Regions from separate parts of the Thermoclostridium stercorarium subsp. stercorarium DSM 8532 genome, predicted to be linked through region 2. Evidence: riboswitches for the same ligand, from Rfam matches in the RefSeq annotation. Region 2 holds a riboswitch; the other holds the start of a gene.
What was found. Region 2 has a riboswitch for cyclic di-AMP ahead of CST_RS05500 (LysM peptidoglycan-binding domain-containing protein). Riboswitches for the same ligand answer to the same signal wherever they lie in the genome.
Positions count from the first base shown of each region.

Region 1 (3,422 bases), 1.3 Mb from region 2:
GCTGTATATCGGTGAAATACTCAAACTCGTTATTGCGTTTCATTTTATATATAACTGAAAACATTTCCCGGCGTGATACCGTATCATCGATTAGTATTTCATTTCTGCCGCTTAAAAGCGGCATGCCAAATTCATGCACCAGCCCCTGAACCGTCTCAACTCTCAGATTGAACACCGGGATTTTTGACGACGCAAGGGATGTGATAATATTCCGCCCCACCGAATATGACGGTACGATAAGTATTTTGTTCCTTAACAGATTATCAGTGCATACGGCAGCCAAAGCATCTATCATTGTTAATGTCTCCTGTCCGTTGGAAGTTTCGAACCGGTAACCACAAGCATGCTGAAGGACATTTAGGCTATATATTAATATTACTATAAAACCGTAATTCTGTTGAGAGAAAAATAACCGTAACTGGCGTAAAAAACTCTTCATGGGCAGACAAGTCGGACGAAAACGGTGATGATACAGCCTGTCGGGCTGACCCAACGCAGCAGACTTTGGAATATTGCAATAAAACTTTGGATAACTGAATAATAAGATGTTTAAACACCCGGAGAAGTCATATACGGAAATATACGCCGAAATCATGATTATGGCCATGCATATCAGAGGAAAAATTTCAAAATACCCGGAACCGAGTGCGTGATTTCGGAAAAAACAAGTCCCCTGTAACATGCCATGGCCATATTGTATTGTAAATCGGCAAGTTAAGTTTATAAATTGCCTGCAAGGCTGTCCATTTTGGCATTTCTCATACTGAGAGGCACATATTCTCTTTGAGGTGCTATGCTCTTATAAGCCGGCCTTATTATTTTGCCCTTATTCACCAATTCTTCTATTCGATGGGCGCTCCAGCCTACAATTCTTGCCACTGCAAAGAGCGGGGTGAACAGCTCTTCAGGAATGTTAAGCGCCCTGTAAACAAATCCTGAATAGAAATCCACATTGATGCTTACGCCTTTGTAGATTTTCCTTTTTTCCGCAATAACTTCAGGCGCAATTCGTTCCACTTTTTCATAAAGTCTGAATTCTTCCTCAAAGCCCTTTTCCTTCGCAAGCTCCCTTGCATATTCTTTCAGTATCTCGGCTCTTGGATCGGATACGGAATACACCGCATGGCCCACACCATAGATCAGGCCGCTTCTGTCAAAAGCCTCGCCATTCAGTAATTTGTTGAGGTAATCTCTTATCTGGCCTTCATTGTCCCAGTCTCTGACATTTTGTTTCATATCTTCAAACATCTGAACAACCTTTACATTCGCTCCGCCGTGCCTTGGTCCTTTCAGCGAACATATTGAAGACGCTATTGTGGAATAGGTATCGGTTCCGGTTGATGTTATTACATGGGTGGCAAAGGTGGAATTGTTTCCCCCGCCGTGTTCTGCGTGCAAAACCAGGGATAAATCCAGAATCACGGCTTCAAGATGGCTAAATTTTGAATCCGGCCGCAAAAGATGAAGAATATTCTCGGCAGTGGAATACCTGCGTTTCGGGACGTGGATCACAAGGCTCTTTTTCTGGTGATAATGAGCCAGCACCTGATACCCGTAAACGGCCAAAAGAGGGATTTGAGCTATTAACTGCAGACACTGCCTTATAACATTGCTGATGGATATGTCATCAGCCTGATCATCATAAGTATATAACGCAAGCACGCTTCTTGCCAGAATGTTCATAACATCCCTGCTTGGCAGCTTCATAATGGCGTCTTCCACAAAGGACGGAGGCAGCTTCCTGTATTCCGCCAACAAAGATTTAAACTCGTTCAGTTCGTTTATCGTGGGTAGCTCTCCGAAAAGCAACAAATACGCCACTTCTTCAAAACCGAACCTGCCTTCCGACAGGAACCCGTTGACTATGTCCTTTATGTCCATGCCTCTGTAAATTAATTTACCCGGCCCCGGAACAGTCTCGCCCTTTTCGTTGACATATGACGCCGTTACTTCACCAATTTCGGTGAGCCCTGCCAAAACGCCTTTCCCGTTTATGTCCCTCAGGCCCCTTTTCACGTCGTACTTAATATAGAGTTCGGGATCAATTCTGTTGCTTTTCTCCGCTATTGAAGCGTATTCCTCAAGCAAGGCATGTTTTCTTTTCTTAATTCCGTCCATGTTACACCTCCTTAAACCAAAATAATAAATTACAATTTGTGTAATAAAAGTAAGAATTTTAGCTGTTGTGTATAAAAAAACCATGGAGTATATCCATGGTTATGTGCTATACCCCTCTTTCAAGGCCTACGAGGTTAGCTGCCGGGCTCGGGCTGAAAGAGTTACCCTATCCTTTTAGAAAGGAATTCGCCCCAAAAAATTGGTTCCCCCGCTTCACTATATGTGAATTAAGCCTATACAATTTTAAGATAAAAACACCGATCGTATCATTATTTTACTATATGCAATACTCTTTGTCAAACAAAAACTTGGATGTAACGGGAACTCCGAAATGAAAATTTTCCCGAATTCCTTTCATTGCAAATATTGGGTTATTAATAATTTTGTGTTCATTATTTTAATGATCAGATTGGGGAAAATTTATGGTCATCAGTTGTAATGTGGAATTTATTTATTTAAATGTAACATTTCGACACCAGTTTTGTTTTATATAATGAAATCCGATGTCACCACGGCTTTGGCATCGGTGTTTTTTCAGATCTTCTTACAGCGCCGAAATACCGAAACTTCCGTTGTCCGGCGCATTGGGCAAAGACAACATTGTAATATTTAGTAACAAACAATTCACAATAAGTTAAGAAATTCTAAATCTTTTTCTGTTATAATTTTAGTGTATGGCTTTTCAAAAACGAATGAAAAAGAGGTAGATCCAGTTGAGTTTATATCAGAATGTATTAGTGTGCGTCACCAAACAAAAAACCTGCGAAAGACTCATAAAAGCCGCATCCAAACTTAAAGCAAAAAACGGAAATCTTCGTGTCCTGCATGTTGCAAAAAATTCATGGAATATTCTTGACAACAGCCGTGAAAGCGAAGCCCTTGAATATCTTTTTAAGGTCTCGAAGGAATACAATGCAGATATGACAGTATTAAGATCGGACAATATATCAAAAACCATAGCAGACTTTGCAAAAAACAACGGAATAGACTTAATTGTACTCGGGCAGTCGAATAATGAACAGGAAAACAAATTCTACAAACAGCTCTGCAACCTGCTAAAGGACGAAATAAACATTGAGGTTATACCTTAGGTTATACATAAGCAAAAAGGACTGTAATGATTAATACAGTCCTTTTATTTTTGCTTAAAACGTTTAATTTGCTTTTCCTTCTTTCGGTTTTACCGGCGGAAGCTTTGAAAATACTTTGCCTATCGCCTCCATAGCCCTGTCCATCTGCTCTTTTGTGTGCGTTGCAGTATAACTCGTTCTGAGTAGGCACTGCCCGGGCGGTACAGCGGGAAC
Region 1 is NC_020134.1:2,550,365-2,553,786, forward strand. Features, by position in the region: gene CST_RS11010 (PD-(D/E)XK nuclease family protein) at 1-295, opposite strand, end outside; gene CST_RS11015 (citrate/2-methylcitrate synthase) at 721-2,118, opposite strand; cyclic di-AMP (ydaO/yuaA leader) riboswitch at 2,226-2,362, opposite strand; gene CST_RS11020 (universal stress protein) at 2,832-3,209, shown strand; gene CST_RS11025 (aminotransferase class I/II-fold pyridoxal phosphate-dependent enzyme) at 3,273-3,422, opposite strand, start outside.
Region 1: linked by a shared signal. The riboswitch ahead of CST_RS11015 (citrate/2-methylcitrate synthase) and the one ahead of CST_RS05500 (LysM peptidoglycan-binding domain-containing protein) in region 2 are both predicted to bind cyclic di-AMP.

Region 2 (3,422 bases):
CGCTGAAAGTTTTTACAGGAACACCGTTAAATTCAACTATTATGTCTCCCGCTTTAATACCGGCATTATAAGCCGCACTTAAAGGCGAAACGTCTGCAACCAGCAATCCCACCGGAACATTATAACTTTTTGCCAATTCTTCGGTAAATCTTGTATCAATTGAAACACCAAGCTGCGGGCGTCCTTTTACATATCCGTCCGAAATCAGGCTGTTTGCAATTTCCATCGCAGTGTTAATCGGAATTGCAAATCCAAGCCCTTCATATTCTGAACCACTTATTTTTACCGTATTAACACCGATGACCTGTCCTTTTGAGTTAACCAGCGCCCCGCCGCTGTTGCCGGGGTTGATTGCCGCATCGGTCTGAATAACTTTCAGCGTCTTTCCGTTTCCAACCTGAATCTCACGGTTTAATCCGCTGATTATTCCCTGTGTTACAGAACCCATAAACTCAAGACCCGCAGGGTTCCCTATTGCTATCGCCAATTCCCCTACTTTCAGTTCGTCGGAGTTGCCTATCTCCGCTGCCGGAAGCTCTGACAGCTCTATTTTCAGCACTGCAATATCGGTTTTTTCGTCCCTTCCGACAACTTTGGCCTCATAGGACTCGTCAGGCTGGTTTGGAAGAATAACCTCGATTGAAGCCCCTTTTGCAATCTCGTTGCCTGAGCTGATTGCATCTTCAATAACGTGGTTGTTCGTAAGAATGTACCCGTCACTTCTGATAATAATGCCAGAACCTGAACCGCTGTTCTGCTGTGCGCCAAACCAATAATTGCTTACCCAGTACGTTACCTTAATACCTACTATTGAAGGGCTTACTTTTTCTGCAATGGCGGTTGCGGGAGATTCATAACTGCCGACAATCTCCACCTGCTTAATCTGCTGCACTCCTGTCTGAGAGTTTCCTGACGACTGGTTATTCTGAACCACGGCAGGAGCACCGAACTGGAACCATGCCCCGACCACTGCGCCTCCGATAACAGAGCTTATAAGAGCGACAATTATCATTGGAACAAGCATTTCGCGTATTTTACCCTTGCGCGGTTTCTCATAGCTTTCAGAATAAAAAGAGGATGTTTTCAGATCATCATAATTCTGACTCTGGTTCTGACTATATGAATTATATGATCCATAATAGCTGTAGTAAGAGCTTGTATTTTGATGGTCATTTGACGAATAACCCTGGTATGAGTATGAATTATTATTATCATAATAATTGTTATTAAATTCACCCATATCCAATCTCTCCTTTCCGACCGGTACTCACCTATGTAACCGTAAATGTATTTTTGTCCTTTAATATATATTTTCAGATTACGCTTTTATTCTAAACATGATTTTTTAAGTCAGTATGAATAATTTGTTAAATGTTATTTTCATTTAAATGTATCTTTCCTCCACCTTCCACCGATACTATATATTTCAGGTTTACAATAACCATCCATTCCTGTTAAAATGATGGGCAGAAAAAAGCCGAATTTCCCTAACGGGAATACGGGGGAACAATTTTGGGGTGAATCCTTATACGACGTATAAGGTAGGGCGCCTCGGCCCAAACCCGTCAACTAACCTCGGAGGCTGTTAGGAGGGAAAAAATGAATAAAAAAGCAAAAGTATTTTTTGCAGTGCTGGTATTATCATCTCTGGTTCCGACCTTTGCCAACGCTGCCACCTATACCGTGGTAAAAGGTGACTCACTCTATACATTAGGTCAGCTTTTCGGAACCACTTCAGGCACACTTATGACCCGGAACGGACTTAAAAGTACGGTAATTTACCCGGGTCAGAAGCTTGAAGTTCCTGCAACCGTTTATACGGTTCAGAAAGGTGATAGCCTATACCTGATTGCAAAAAAATACGGGATTACACTGAGCGCCTTGAGAAAGGCCAACGGCAAATGGGACGACATGATTTACGTGGGACAGAAGCTTATAATACCGGGATCGGCGTCAGTAACCGCTAACAGCGCCGCTTCAGCAAACAATAGTGCAATTTCGTATACCCAAAGCGATCTTGACCTGCTGGCAAGATTGATAACAGCCGAGGCAAACAATCAGCCATACACTGCGAAAGTGGCAGTTGGCGCAGTTGTTATAAACCGTGTGAAGGATTCCCGCTTTCCGAATACCATAAGGGGCGTTATATATGAGAAATCCTACGGATATTACCAGTTTACGCCGGTACAAAACGGGATGATAAACAAGCCGGCATCACAGGAAGCACTGAAGGCGGCGTATGATGCGTTAAACGGTGTCGATCCTACAAACGGAGCGTTATACTTTTTCGACAAAACCGCAACGAACAAATGGCTTTGGTCCAAACCCATTGCCTTAAGAGCAGGTGACATGATTTACGCATATTAATTTGAGCTTATTGGCCCGGAGAATTTCCGGGCTCTTTTATTTTTTGTCAAAAATCCGAATTTTTATCATGCCGCCGGAAGCCAGAAAGTAAATGTGGTTCCCTTTCCCAGTTCGCTTTCAACGGTTATATTCTCCTTATGGGCATTAAGAAGGTTTTTTACAATATACAGCCCAAGTCCCACGCTTGTTTTGTCCTTGCTTCTTGACTTGTCCGCCTTATGGAAACGGTCAAACACAAAAGGTATGTCCTCGGGAGGTATTCCCTGACCGTCATCCGAAACAGAAATTTCGACTTTGTTTTTTACGTTTCGTACCGACACCGAAATATTTCCGTTTTCCTGGGTGAATTTAATGGCGTTATGGATGAGGTTGATTAAAACTCTCTGTATTGCATCCCTATCGGCGTAAACGTACATTACTTCCTGCTCAAAACTCGCCCTGAAATTTATGTTTTTGCTTTCAATAAACTGCTGAAGCTGAATAACGCTAAGCCTTATCACTTCGCATACATCGAATACTGCGGGATTAAGCTTTATTTCCCCCGCTTCCATCCTTGCAATGTCAAGTAAATCGCTTACAAGCCGGTAAAGACGCTTTACCTCATCCTTCACAATACTCAAATAATATTTCTGCTTATCTTCGGGTATGGTCCCGTCAAGAATCCCTTCAATGAATCCGTTTATTGAAGTCATAGGGGTACGCAGTTCATGGGAAACGTTAGCTATAAAATCTCTTCGCATTTTCTCAAGATTTTCCAGATTGTCAAGCATCTGATTGAACGTGTCCGCCAAAACCTTTATTTCATCATTTCCGTTAAGATGTATCCTTGTGCTCCATTTTCCCGACGATATTTCCCGCGCCACATCGGTCATCTGTTTCAACGGATTTATTATTCTTTTCGAAAGAAAATACACCAAAATATAGGAAATAATCAGTGAAATAAAAATTGCGGGTATTAAAAGGCTAAAAATGGTATACCCGGTCTTTTGTATTTCGGGTATCGGAGTATGCATCAGAACGTTTCCCCTCAGCTCTCTTCCGTCTACCCTGATATC
Region 2 is NC_020134.1:1,274,493-1,277,914, reverse strand. Features, by position in the region: gene CST_RS05505 (S1C family serine protease) at 1-1,240, opposite strand, end outside; cyclic di-AMP (ydaO/yuaA leader) riboswitch at 1,466-1,599, shown strand; gene CST_RS05500 (LysM peptidoglycan-binding domain-containing protein) at 1,600-2,367, shown strand; gene CST_RS05495 (sensor histidine kinase) at 2,433-3,422, opposite strand, start outside.